Regions from separate parts of the Pseudomonas sp. Leaf127 genome, predicted to be linked through region 2. Evidence: predicted binding sites of a transcription regulator. Region 2 holds the regulator's gene; the other holds the start of a gene.

Region 1 (5,968 bases), on a different contig from region 2:
CTGGTAATAGCCGGCGGCGGAGTTGTCGGCGGCGGCATTGGCATCCGAACCACGCAGCTCAAGCATGTCGTAGCGGGCATCAAGCATGCGCAGGGTGTTGTCGCTGCGCTCGATGAAGGTGCCCAGCCGAATGAAGCGGAAGGCATCGTTGCGCATGATGGTGCCGTAGGTGGCGCCGCGGAACAGGTGCGAGCGCTCCTTGACCCATTCACAGAAGCGACTCAACCCATAGCGGGTCAGCCCTTGCTGGGCAATGCCGCGAATCTCCAGCCAGGTGGAATTGATGTTCTCCCAGATGTCGGCGGTGATGCGCCCGCGCACCGCGTGAGCGCAACTGCGCGCCGCGCCCAGGCAGCTGTAGATGCTGGCCGGATTGCTGGCGTCCAGCGCAAAGAAATGCAGCATGCGCTCGGCATGCAAGGCGCCATGGCGCTCGACATAGGCGTCCAGGGTGCCGGTGATCAACAACGGCATGGCGATTTCATCCAGCCCGTCGCCGCGTCCATCCTGGGGCATCAACGACAGGGAATAACTCACGTCAAGCATCCGCGCGAGGTTCTCGACCCGCTCCAGGTAACGCGACATCCAGAACAGGTCTGAGGCAGTTCTACTAAGCATAGGCAGGCATCCTTAATCCTCGACCACCCAGGTGTCCTTGGTACCGCCACCCTGGGACGAGTTCACCACCAGCGAGCCTTCACGCAAGGCCACCCGGGTGAGCCCGCCGGGTACCACGCGGGTTTCGCGGCCGGACAGGACAAATGGACGGAGGTCGATGTGTCGCGGGGCGATGCCGTTCTCGACGAAGGTCGGACAGGTCGACAGGGACAACGTAGGTTGGGCAATGTAAGCGTGCGGCTTGGCAATCAGGCGCGCGCGGAAGGCTTCGATTTCGGCAGCCGTGGAAGCCGGACCGACCAGCATGCCGTAGCCGCCGGAGCCCTGGGTTTCCTTGACCACCAGGTCCTTGAGATTGGCCAGCACATGAGACAGCTCGGCCGGCTTGCGGCATTGCCAGGTCGGCACGTTCTTCAGGATCGGCTCTTCATCCAGGTAGAAGCGGATCATGTCGGTCACGAACGGATAGACCGATTTGTCGTCTGCCACGCCGGTGCCGATGGCGTTGGCCAGCACCACATTGCCGCTGCGGTAGGCCGATAGCAGGCCCGGCACCCCGAGCATCGAATCGGGCTTGAATGCCAGTGGGTCGAGGAAGGCATCGTCCAGGCGCCGGTAGATCACATCCACCGGCTTCGGGCCGGAGGTGGTGCGCATGAACACCCGGTCGTCACGCACGAACAGGTCAGCGCCTTCAACCAGCTCGACGCCCATTTCCCGCGCCAGAAAGGCATGCTCGAAAAACGCACTGTTGAAGCGTCCCGGCGTCAGCACCACGACACTGGGATTATCCAGCGGGCTCGAACTTTTCAGGGTGTCGAGCAGCAGGTTCGGGTAGTGGTCGATCGGCGCAATGCGCTGCGCGGCAAACAGCTCAGGGAACAGCCGCATCATCATCTTGCGGTCTTCGAGCATGTAGCTCACACCGCTGGGCGTGCGCAGGTTGTCTTCGAGCACGTAATAGGTGCCGTCGGCATCACGGACCAGGTCGACCCCGGAGATGTGCGAGTACAGGTCCCGGTGCAGGTCCAGGCCCTGCATGGCCAACTGATACTGATCATTGGCCAGCACCTGCTCGGCCGGAACGATACCGGCCTTGATGATGCGCTGGTCGTGGTACAGGTCAGCGAGAAACATGTTCAGCGCCTTGACGCGCTGAATGCAGCCGCGCTCGACAATCCGCCATTCACTGGCCGGAATGCTGCGCGGAATCGTATCGAAGGGAATCAACCTTTCGGTGCCCTGCTCGTCCCCATAGAGCGTGAAAGTAATACCGGCGCGATGAAACAACAAATCGGCCTCACGGCGCCGTTGAGCCAGCAGCTCTGGCGGCGCGTCCCCCAGCCAACGGGCAAATTCCCGGTAATGCGGGCGAACCAGGCCGCCAGCATCGTACATCTCATCATAAAAGGTGCGGATCATGCCGTACTCCTTGTCACCCAGGGCACACAGGCCTTCGCAAGCCTCGTGCCACCGGCATAAACCCTTTGTTATCAATTATTTACGAATGAGCAAGACATTTAACGCACCATCCCTGTGCACAAACCGGCCTGAAGATTCACGGACGCCTCATTCGCAGGCATTGCGCACGTAGAATCTATGACCCGCATAGAGAGAGTTGATTATCGGGGTGGCCATTAGTTCGCCATAATCGCCCTACGCAACTACAGAAGGCATCGGCCCTCCCCGACCGATTCTGTGTTGCACCCGATTGTTGACCGGATTCCCTTTTGAGCCACTGCTTGCAGTGGCTTTTTTTTGTCGCCTGGTTTTACCACTGCACCGTCAAGGTGCTTTGCCCTTGCCCGGGCATTGTGCCGGCCCCTGAGCGCTGGCAGGCCGGCCGCCATATTGCAATAGACCTCCTTGTTCAGTTCAGACGCCTGAGTTCGTGCTTGACACCCCAGCCCTCGACTTCGCCATCCAGCGGCAGGACCACGGTCTGCAGGTCTTGCTCGAAATCACCAATGCCGTCGTAGGTTGCGTACATGACCTTGCTGACCTGCAAGTGCCAGGCACCGTCTTCACGTTCGTTGATCTGGGTATTGAGCGATTCGCCGCGAAACTGCTGCGCAGCCTGGCGAGCCCGTTTTTCATCGGGGAACACAGCGTAGAACTCGATGGGATGGATGCGGGCGAAATCAAAACCGCCCTCTTTCATACAGCGCAGCACGTGGGTGCTGAGATCTTCCGAATGGGCTGTGCTCATGAAACGTCCTCCTATGCAACGATAGATAGAGTTTCAACGCTGGCGGTACGCCTTGGCGGGGCCTTGCGCACCGCTGGCAATCAAGCATGAAGCGTGGCGATTCCGGGCTGCACCAGACCGGACATCGACAGAAAGGGGCCTTGTAACCGGCCCCGCTTGCAGAGTAGTCCTATCGTGAGTCACCTGCCAAGAGGCATGTTTGATCAGATCACTCAGAGACTTCCTTGATGGAAATGATCTGGACGCTGTTATGGTCCTTGAGGGTCTTGAGCGTAGGTTCAGCCGTGCGCCCGTCCAGGTCGTTGAGGTCGAGCTCATCGGTCACCGGAAAGAGTTTATGGCGCAGCAATTGGGCAGCCTGCTCAGGTGTCGGGAGCTGCTGCGAATCGACATTCAAGCATTGCGCTACACCATCTTTATCGAAATACGAAACGGCCCATTGTTTCATCAATGCCTCCACAATCAGCCAGACGTTGGCTTACCAGATCTTGACCAAAAAGCACGCGGGTTCGTTCAAATCCAGTACCGAGGTTTTATACCGGCAAGGCACTGAAGTCGTGACCGGTCATTCTTGCACCGGCAAAAGGCAGGAATCTGCGCCTGACGGCGATCAGTCCGTGCCAGGCCACTTTGTCCTGGCAAAGCAAGCCCGCCTGAAGAGGGTCGGAACCTCTCTCCCGGAAACACCACCATCAGCCAGCACAACCCCGCCTGATGAAGAACAGTACAGACCTTGGGTGGCTGGCCTGAAGGAACGGATCAATCTTTTCTGAACGCCAATGAAAAAGGCCCCGAAGGGCCTTTTTCAACGCAAGGTCAAACGCCGGTCAGTTCTTGCTGGCTTCGACGCCTGCCGAGTTGTCCAGCAGGCTCTTGGTGGCAGTCTGCAGGAAGCTTTCAAGCTTGAGCTTGAGCGCTTCGGCATCCGCCGCATCGGGCACCAGCTCGGCGGACGGTTGCGCGCCCAGGCGGTAGGTCAGCACCTTGGCCGGCATGTCCACCGCCTCGATCAGGATCCGGTTGCCGCTGATGATACCGACCACCTGCTCGCTGCCCGACGGCTTGATCACACCAAAGCCCTTGTCGCCCTCAGGCAGGTTCAACAGATCGCGTCCCCAGCACTGGTGGCGCGTCGCACCACCCAGGCGGCCCATGATGGTCGGCACCACGTCGACCTGGGTGCCCACGGTGCTGCTGCGCTTGCCGAACTTGTCCTGAATGCCCGGGGCAATCAACAGCAGTGGCACGTTGAAGCGACCCAGGTCCATTTCAGTCAACTGGCGGTTGTTACCAAAGCCGTGGTCGCCCAGCACCACGAACAGGGTTTCGTTGTAGTAAGGCTCTTTCTTGGCTTTTTCGAAGAACTGGCCCAGGGCCCAGTCCGAGTAACGCATGGCGGTCAGGTGTTCATCCAGCGAACCATGGCCGGTCACGCGCTCGACCGGCAGTTGCTCGGGCAGCGCATACGGGGTGTGGTTGGACAGGGTCTGCAGCAAGGCATAGAACGGCTTGCCGCCCTGGCGGGCCTTGAGTTCCTGGGCGCCACGATCAAACATGTCCTGGTCGGAAACACCCCAGGTCGGATCGGAGAACACCGGGTTCACATAGTCGCCACGGCCAATGAAGTTGGTCATGCCCTGATTGCTGAAGAAGCCCGACTGGTTGTCCCAGGCGAAGTTGCCGTTATAGACGTACACGTCATCGTAGTTGCGACCGGCACTGAGCAACTGTGGCAGGCCGGACAGCTTGTGGCTGCCTTCGGGGGTCTGCATCAGGTATTCGAAGCCGGGCAGGTTCGGGAAGCAGGCCATGGTGGCGAACATGCCCTGGTGGGTGTGCGTGCCGTTGGAAAAGAAGTGGTCGAACAACAGGCCTTCCTGGGCCAGCTTGTCGAAGTACGGGGTGATATTGGCATTGCTGCCCAGCGCGCCCACCGAATGGCCGGCGAAGCTTTCCATCAGGATCACCACCACGTTGCGGATCGGCAGGGTGTTCTGCGCCGGTGGCGTGAAATCGCGACGTACGGCCGCCAGGCCGGGTTCGACCAGTTTTTCGTGGGGGGTCAGCAGCATGTCGCGTACGGTCTGCTGTGCCTGATCCTGCGCCAGCGTGGCTTTCCAGATATTGTCACGGTCCTCGGACATGCGGCTCTTGGCAGCGGTGATCAGCGTCAGGGTGCCGTTGAGGCCCAACTGGTTGGCGAAATTGGAATCAGTGGTATAAGCGTCGCCCCAGCGCAGCGGCGGGCCCTGACGCAAGGTGCCACGCGCAGCGACGACGGCGACCAGCAGAATCACGAAGAACACCATGGCCCGTGTATACCAGGGCGCGGCCGAACGACTGCCGACGCTGGAGAACGTGCTCTGGCTGGGACGCGTCAGACGGTCGATGCCCTTGAACACCAGGCTCAGCAACCAGGTGACGGCCACCCACGCCAGCAGGTAGCGCACCACCGGAAAACCGTACCAGAGCATGCTCAGGACGGTCTTGGGATCTTCCTTGATGTACTGGAAGACCAGGCCGTTGAGGCGCTGGTGGAATTCACGATAGAAGTCCATTTCCACCAGGCCCAGAAACAGCGTGATGCTGCCGACCAGGGTCAACCAGAAACGAAAGAACCCGCGCGCACTCATGGCCCGGACGCTGAACACCGCGAAAAACAACGGAATCAGCAGGTAGATGGTCAGACGCAGATCAAAACGCATGCCATTGAGCAGTGCTTCAAGGAACGTCGACATCGGCGTTTCGCCGATCATCTCGCGGTTGTAAACCAGCAGGCCGATGCGCAACAGGGTGTACATCAGCATCAAGGCCAGGCCGCTGAGCAGGGTGTAGACCAGATGGGCCTTTATTGTAGGTTTATGCAAGCGAGACAAGGCATGCCGAGCAGAGGCGTCCGTTTTGGCCATGGGTCGTAGGATCCGTAGGAATCAGGTTATTTGAAGTGAACAGGAAGTGTCGCGCGCAGCCATGAACAGGTTTCAGGCGCGCCACGCCACCCCTCCATGGTGTATTGCCGCCGCACTCGGGCGGGCGGCAATGATAGCCGGGGATGATGAGTCAGGCGATGTGAAAATTACGTGGAAACATAAAGGCTTACGGTAACGGGTCATTGCAACGCCGCTACAGGGGTTGCAAGGT
Region 2 (5,968 bases):
TGATCTGCCAGACTTGCCCGTCATTCGCCGCGTCGGCCTGGGGATGGCCGTGGCCAGTGCCGCCGGCTTCGTTCGCCAGCACGCCCACGGCGTCACTTGCGCCCGGGGCGGTGAAGGGGCAGCACGCGAGTTCTGCGAGCTGATCCTGAACGCCCAGGGCAACCTTGAAGCGGCCCACGCCGCCTACTTGTAGACTTCGCTCATGCTCAGCAAAAAGATTCGGACCTTCCTGATACTCGGCGTACTGGCATTCCTGCTGGCGGCGGTCGGCTACTGGAATGTCAGCCCCGAGAGCTTCATGGAGCAACCTGCCGTGATGCCTGACGAAACCGCCATCGACTACTACGCCCTGAACGCGCGCAGCGTGCAGTACCTGCCCGATGGCAAGGTGCAGTACGAAATGACGGCCGACAAGGTCGAACACGTCAAGGCCTCCGATGTCACCCTGCTGACCCGGCCGGACCTGCAGATGTACCGTGGCACGGCGTTCCCGTGGCACGTGCAGAGCGCACGCGGTGAAGTCTCACCCGGCGGCGAGCAGGTCGAGCTGATCGACGATGTGCGTGTATCGCGCACCGATGAAAAGAAACGTTCGACTGTCATTACCAGCACTCGAATGACCGTATTCCCACAGAAGCAATATGCGCAGACCGAGCAAGCCGTTAGAATCGACGCCGGCGGCGGTGTCACTACGGCCAAAGGGATGAAAGCGTATTTGAACGACGGCAGGATGGACCTGCTGTCCAACGTAAGAGGACAGTATGAGGCTCGTTAAAACTCTTCCTTTCTTGCTCGGCCTGGGCGCAGCACTGGGAAGCGCGAGCGCCTGGTCCCTGCCCACAGACCGTGACCAGCCGATTCATATCCAGTCGGACGATGCGCAGCTCGACGACAAGCAGGGTGTTGCCACCTACAAGGGCAATGTCATCATCACCCAGGGCTCGATGAAGATCACCGGCAACACCGTGACCATCACACGCAATGCCCAGGGCGAAGTCGATGTTTTCACCTCGGTCGGCAACCTGGCCTATTACGAGCAGAAGCCTTCGGCGACCAAGCCTATCGTCCAGGCCTATGCCGTGACCATCCAGTACAACGCGGGCCAGGACCGGATCACACTGATCGACAAGGCCAAGGTCATCAACGATGGCAACACCTCCGAAGGCGAAAAGATCGTCTACGACACCGTGCGCCAGATCGTCAGTGCAGGTCGCGCGACCGGCAGCAACGTGACGACGCCACGGCCACGGATCGACATGGTCATCCAGCCGAAAAAGAAAACCGAACCGCAGCAGAAGGCCCAGTAAATGGCAACGCTCAAAGCCCAGCACCTGGCCAAGAGTTACAAGAGTCGCCAGGTCGTACGCGATGTAAGCCTGTCGATCGACAGTGGCCAGATCGTCGGCCTGCTGGGCCCGAACGGTGCCGGCAAGACGACGTGTTTCTACATGATCGTCGGCCTGGTGCAGGCCGACCAGGGGCGCGTACTGATCGATGACCTGGATGTCAGCCACCAGCCGATGCACGGCCGGGCTCGCGCCGGTATTGGCTACCTGCCCCAGGAAGCCTCTATTTTTCGCAAGCTGACCGTGGCCGATAACATCATGGCCATCCTGGAAACCCGCAAGGAGCTCGACGGCGCGGCACGCCGCAAGGAGCTGGAAAACCTCTTGCAGGAGTTTCACATCACCCATATCCGCGACAGCCTGGGCATGAGCCTGTCCGGTGGCGAGCGGCGCCGTGTGGAAATTGCCCGGGCACTGGCCACTGCCCCCAAGTTCATCCTGCTGGACGAGCCCTTTGCCGGTGTCGACCCGATTTCGGTCGGCGATATCAAGCAGATCATTCATCACCTGAAGGCCAAGGGCATTGGCGTACTGATCACCGATCACAACGTCCGTGAAACCCTGGACATCTGCGAAACCGCCTACATCGTCAATGATGGACAGTTGATCGCCGAAGGCGATGCCGAGACCATCCTGGCCAACCAGTTGGTCAAAGAGGTCTACCTCGGACACGAGTTCCGCCTCTAGACCGACCACAATGACCATTGACAGCGGATTATTTGTCGTGGCGCTCTAGGCAAGCGCTTGAATTTCAGGCATATAACTTGCTTATAAAAGGCGGCGCCCAGGCGCCCTGTAGTGGATGGCGCACGCGCGCCGGCGAATGTAAGGTGTTGAGCCACTGCCATGAAACCATCGCTAGTCTTGAGAATGGGCCAGCAGCTGACGATGACACCGCAGCTGCAACAGGCTATCCGCTTACTCCAGTTGTCGACCCTGGACTTGCAGCAGGAAATCCAGGAAGCCCTGGAATCCAACCCCATGCTGGAACGCCAGGAAGAAGGCGACGATTTCGATAATTCCGACCCGATGGCGGACAATATCGAAAACAAGCCGGGCAACGAGCGTGAACACGAGCCCCAGGATTCGACCTATCAGGAATCGTCCGCACCCACCGTGGACAATCTTGAAGAAGGCGAATGGAACGAGCGCATCCCTAACGAACTGCCGGTCGACACGGCCTGGGAAGACATCTACCAGACCAGCGCCAGCAGCCTGCCCAGCAATGATGATGACGAGTGGGACTTCACCACCCGCACCTCTGTCGGTGAAAGCCTGCAGAGCCATCTGCTGTGGCAGCTCAACGTCGCGCCGATGTCCGACACCGACCGCCTCATTGCCGTCACCCTGATCGACTGCATCAACAATCAGGGGTATCTGGAAGAGTCGCTGGAAGAGCTGCTGGAAGCCTTCGATCCCGAACTGGACATCGAACGCGATGAAATCGAAGCCGTGCTGCATCGCATCCAGCAATTCGAACCGGCCGGCGTCGGCGCCCGTACCCTGAGCGAATGCCTGCTGCTGCAACTGCGCCAGATGCATGCCAGTACGCCCTGGCTGAGCGAAGCCCAGCGCCTGGTCACCGACTACATCGATCTGCTGGGCGGGCGCGACTACTCGCAACTGATGCGTCGCATGAAGCTCAAGGAAGATGACCTGCGCCAGGTCATCGAACTGGTCCAGAGCCTCAATCCACGGCCGGGCTCGCAGATCGAGTCCAGCGAGCCGGAATATGTCGTGCCCGATGTCATTGTGCGCAAGGACAGCGAACGCTGGCTGGTCGAACTGAACCAGGAAGCGGTGCCACGCTTGCGGGTCAACCCGCAGTACGCCGGTTTCGTGCGCCGCGCCGACACCAGCGCCGACAACACCTTCATGCGCAATCAGTTGCAGGAAGCCCGCTGGTTCATCAAGAGCCTGCAAAGCCGCAACGAAACACTGATGAAGGTGGCCACCCAGATCGTCGAGCACCAGCGCGGCTTTCTCGAATACGGCGACGAGGCCATGAAGCCACTGGTGTTGCATGACATCGCCGAAGCCGTGGGCATGCATGAATCGACCATTTCCCGGGTCACCACGCAGAAATTCATGCACACGCCGCGTGGCATATACGAACTGAAATACTTCTTTTCCAGCCACGTCAGCACCTCCGAAGGCGGCGAATGCTCGTCCACGGCCATTCGCGCGATTATCAAGAAACTGGTGGCGGCGGAAAATCAGAAAAAGCCATTGAGCGACAGCAAGATCGCTGGTTTACTGGAGGCACAAGGCATTCAAGTCGCCCGTCGCACAGTCGCCAAGTACCGCGAATCCCTCGGGATAGCGCCGTCCAGCGAGCGTAAGCGGCTGATGTAGCGGACGAAGCACCTGCAGGTGGCGTACCAGAGCTCACCGCTGCTTGCAGGCGCAGGCCACAGCGTTCCAGTGGCAGGTCACCGACCTGTCTCTTATGCACTGGCAAAGGGAGAAAGCTGTATGCAAGTCAATATCAGTGGACAACATCTGGAAGTGACCAAACCCCTTCGTGAGTATGTGGAGCTCAAACTCAAGAAGCTCGAAGGGCATTTCGACAAGATCACCAACGTCCAGGTCACGATGACGGTCGAGAAGCTGAAGCAGAAAATCGAAGCCACTTTGCATATTCATGGTGGGGAGGTCGTAGCCAACGCCGAACATGACGACATGTACGCGGCCATCGACCTGCTCACCGACAAGCTCGACAGACAATTGCTCAAGCACAAGGAAAAGCAGCAAAGCATCCTCAAGGGTGCGACAGCGCGCTGACATACCAACCCATGATTCGACTTGAAAACATACTGACCCCCGGCCGTTCCCTGGTGAACGTGCCGGGAGGCAGCAAGAAACGCGTGCTTGAACAGATCGCCAACCTCATCGGGCGTGAAGTACCCGCCCTGGACGCACAAGACGTATTTGAAAAACTGCTGGCCCGCGAAAAACTGGGCTCGACCGGCTTTGGCAATGGCATCGCCATTCCTCACTGCCGCCTGAATGACTGCGTAGAACCGGTCAGTGCGGTTCTGTTGCTCGACAAGGCAGTGGAGTTCGATGCTATCGACGGTGAGCCCGTCGACCTGCTGTTCGTACTGCTGGTACCACAGGCGGCCACGGACGAACATCTCAAGCTGCTGAGCCAGATTGCCGGCATGCTTGATCGCAGCGATGTACGCGACCAGTTGCGCAGCGCGAAAAGCAGTCAGGCGCTTTACGATTTAGTACTGGAAAAACTCAAAGGCCATTGAGCATGCGCATGATCATCGTCAGTGGCCGCTCAGGCTCAGGCAAGAGCACGGCACTCGACGTACTGGAAGACAATGGCTTCTACTGCGTCGATAACCTGCCGGCCGGCCTGTTGCCCGAACTGGCCGAGCGCGCCCTGCTCAACAGCGAGCAGGCCGAGCCGCTGCTGGCCGTGTCGATCGACGCGCGCAATATGCCCAGCCACCTGACCCGATTTCCGCAGATCCTCGACGAAGTCCGTGCCCGGCACATCTCTTGCGACGTGCTGTATCTGGACGCTGACGATGCCACGTTGCTCAAGCGCTTTTCCGAGACCCGTCGTCGTCACCCGTTGAGCAATGCACAGCGCTCGCTGGCCGAGGCCATCCGCGACGAGAGCCAACTGCTGGGGCCGATCATCGACCTGGCCGACCTGAAGATCAACACGACGCACCTGAACCTCTATCAGTTGCGTGACACCTTGAAGCTGCGCCTGTTGAACAAGCCCGAGCCCGGCACGGCCTTTCTCATCGAGTCGTTCGGCTTCAAGCGTGGCATGCCCGTGGACGCCGACCTGGTGTTCGATGTGCGCTGCCTGCCCAACCCGTACTGGAAGCCTGAACTGCGCGACCATTCAGGGCTTGAGCCCATAGTGGCCGAGTACCTGGCAGCGCAGCCTGATGTCGAGGAAATGTTCCAGGACATCTTCACCTACCTCAATAAATGGTTGCCGCGCTTCGCCGCCAGCAACCGTTCCTATGTGACCATTGCCATTGGCTGTACCGGCGGACACCACCGTTCGGTCTACCTGACCGAGCGCCTGGGCCAGGTTCTGCAACAATCACTCAAGAACGTCCAGGTTCGCCACCGCGACCTCAGCTGAAGGATTTCCACTGCGATGCCCGCTTGCCAGATCACCATCATCAACAAACTCGGCCTTCATGCCCGGGCCGCCGCCAAGTTTGTCGGCGTGGCCGGCAAGTTTCCCTGCCAGATCAGGATCGGTCGCACACCTGAAACGCTTATCGACGGCAAAAGCATCATGGGCGTCATGATGCTTGCGGCCGGCAAGGGCACCGAACTGCACGTGTCCGCCGAGGGCGACGATGCGGAACAGGCACTGCAAAGCATCGTCGAACTGATCAACAACAAGTTTGACGAGGGCGAGTAATACTGCAGCGCTGTTGATAGCAAAAAAGGGGCCCTGTTCACCAGGCGCCCCTTTTTTGTTTACCGTCTTAACCCAGGGTGCAGGCAGTCCCCTGCTCCAGGGTCCGTAGCCCACAAGGCTCCAGATCGAACCAGGCCAGCCCCTGGACCACCAGCAAACAGGTGCCGGCCAGCAGCAAGAGGCTGCCGACTATCAGGCGAAGCCTGCGTGCACG

What was found. The regulator sigma-54, encoded in region 2, starts transcription at its own class of promoters, with help from an activator protein. The targets are predictions, from matches to a motif close to ANTGGCATNNANNTTGCTNT.
Region 1: ASF84_RS18045 (circularly permuted type 2 ATP-grasp protein) is a predicted target of sigma-54. The motif match lies at 2,074-2,093, and genes of this name have one in related genera.

Annotation. Positions count from the first base shown of each region.
Region 1 covers NZ_LMOA01000022.1:37,700-43,667, forward strand. The annotation lists gene ASF84_RS18040 (alpha-E domain-containing protein) at 1-618, opposite strand, end outside; gene ASF84_RS18045 (circularly permuted type 2 ATP-grasp protein) at 631-2,040, opposite strand; gene ASF84_RS18050 (ribonuclease E inhibitor RraB) at 2,489-2,827, opposite strand; gene ASF84_RS18055 (hypothetical protein) at 3,036-3,275, opposite strand; gene ASF84_RS18060 (LTA synthase family protein) at 3,655-5,736, opposite strand.
Region 2 covers NZ_LMOA01000001.1:114,429-120,396, reverse strand. The annotation lists gene ASF84_RS00515 (KdsC family phosphatase) at 1-193, shown strand, start outside; gene lptC (LPS export ABC transporter periplasmic protein LptC) at 203-775, shown strand; gene lptA (lipopolysaccharide transport periplasmic protein LptA) at 762-1,307, shown strand; gene lptB (LPS export ABC transporter ATP-binding protein) at 1,308-2,033, shown strand; gene ASF84_RS00495 (RNA polymerase factor sigma-54) at 2,193-3,701, shown strand; gene hpf (ribosome hibernation-promoting factor, HPF/YfiA family) at 3,822-4,130, shown strand; gene ptsN (PTS IIA-like nitrogen regulatory protein PtsN) at 4,142-4,606, shown strand; gene rapZ (RNase adapter RapZ) at 4,609-5,466, shown strand; gene ASF84_RS00475 (HPr family phosphocarrier protein) at 5,482-5,754, shown strand; gene ASF84_RS28905 (hypothetical protein) at 5,822-5,968, opposite strand, start outside.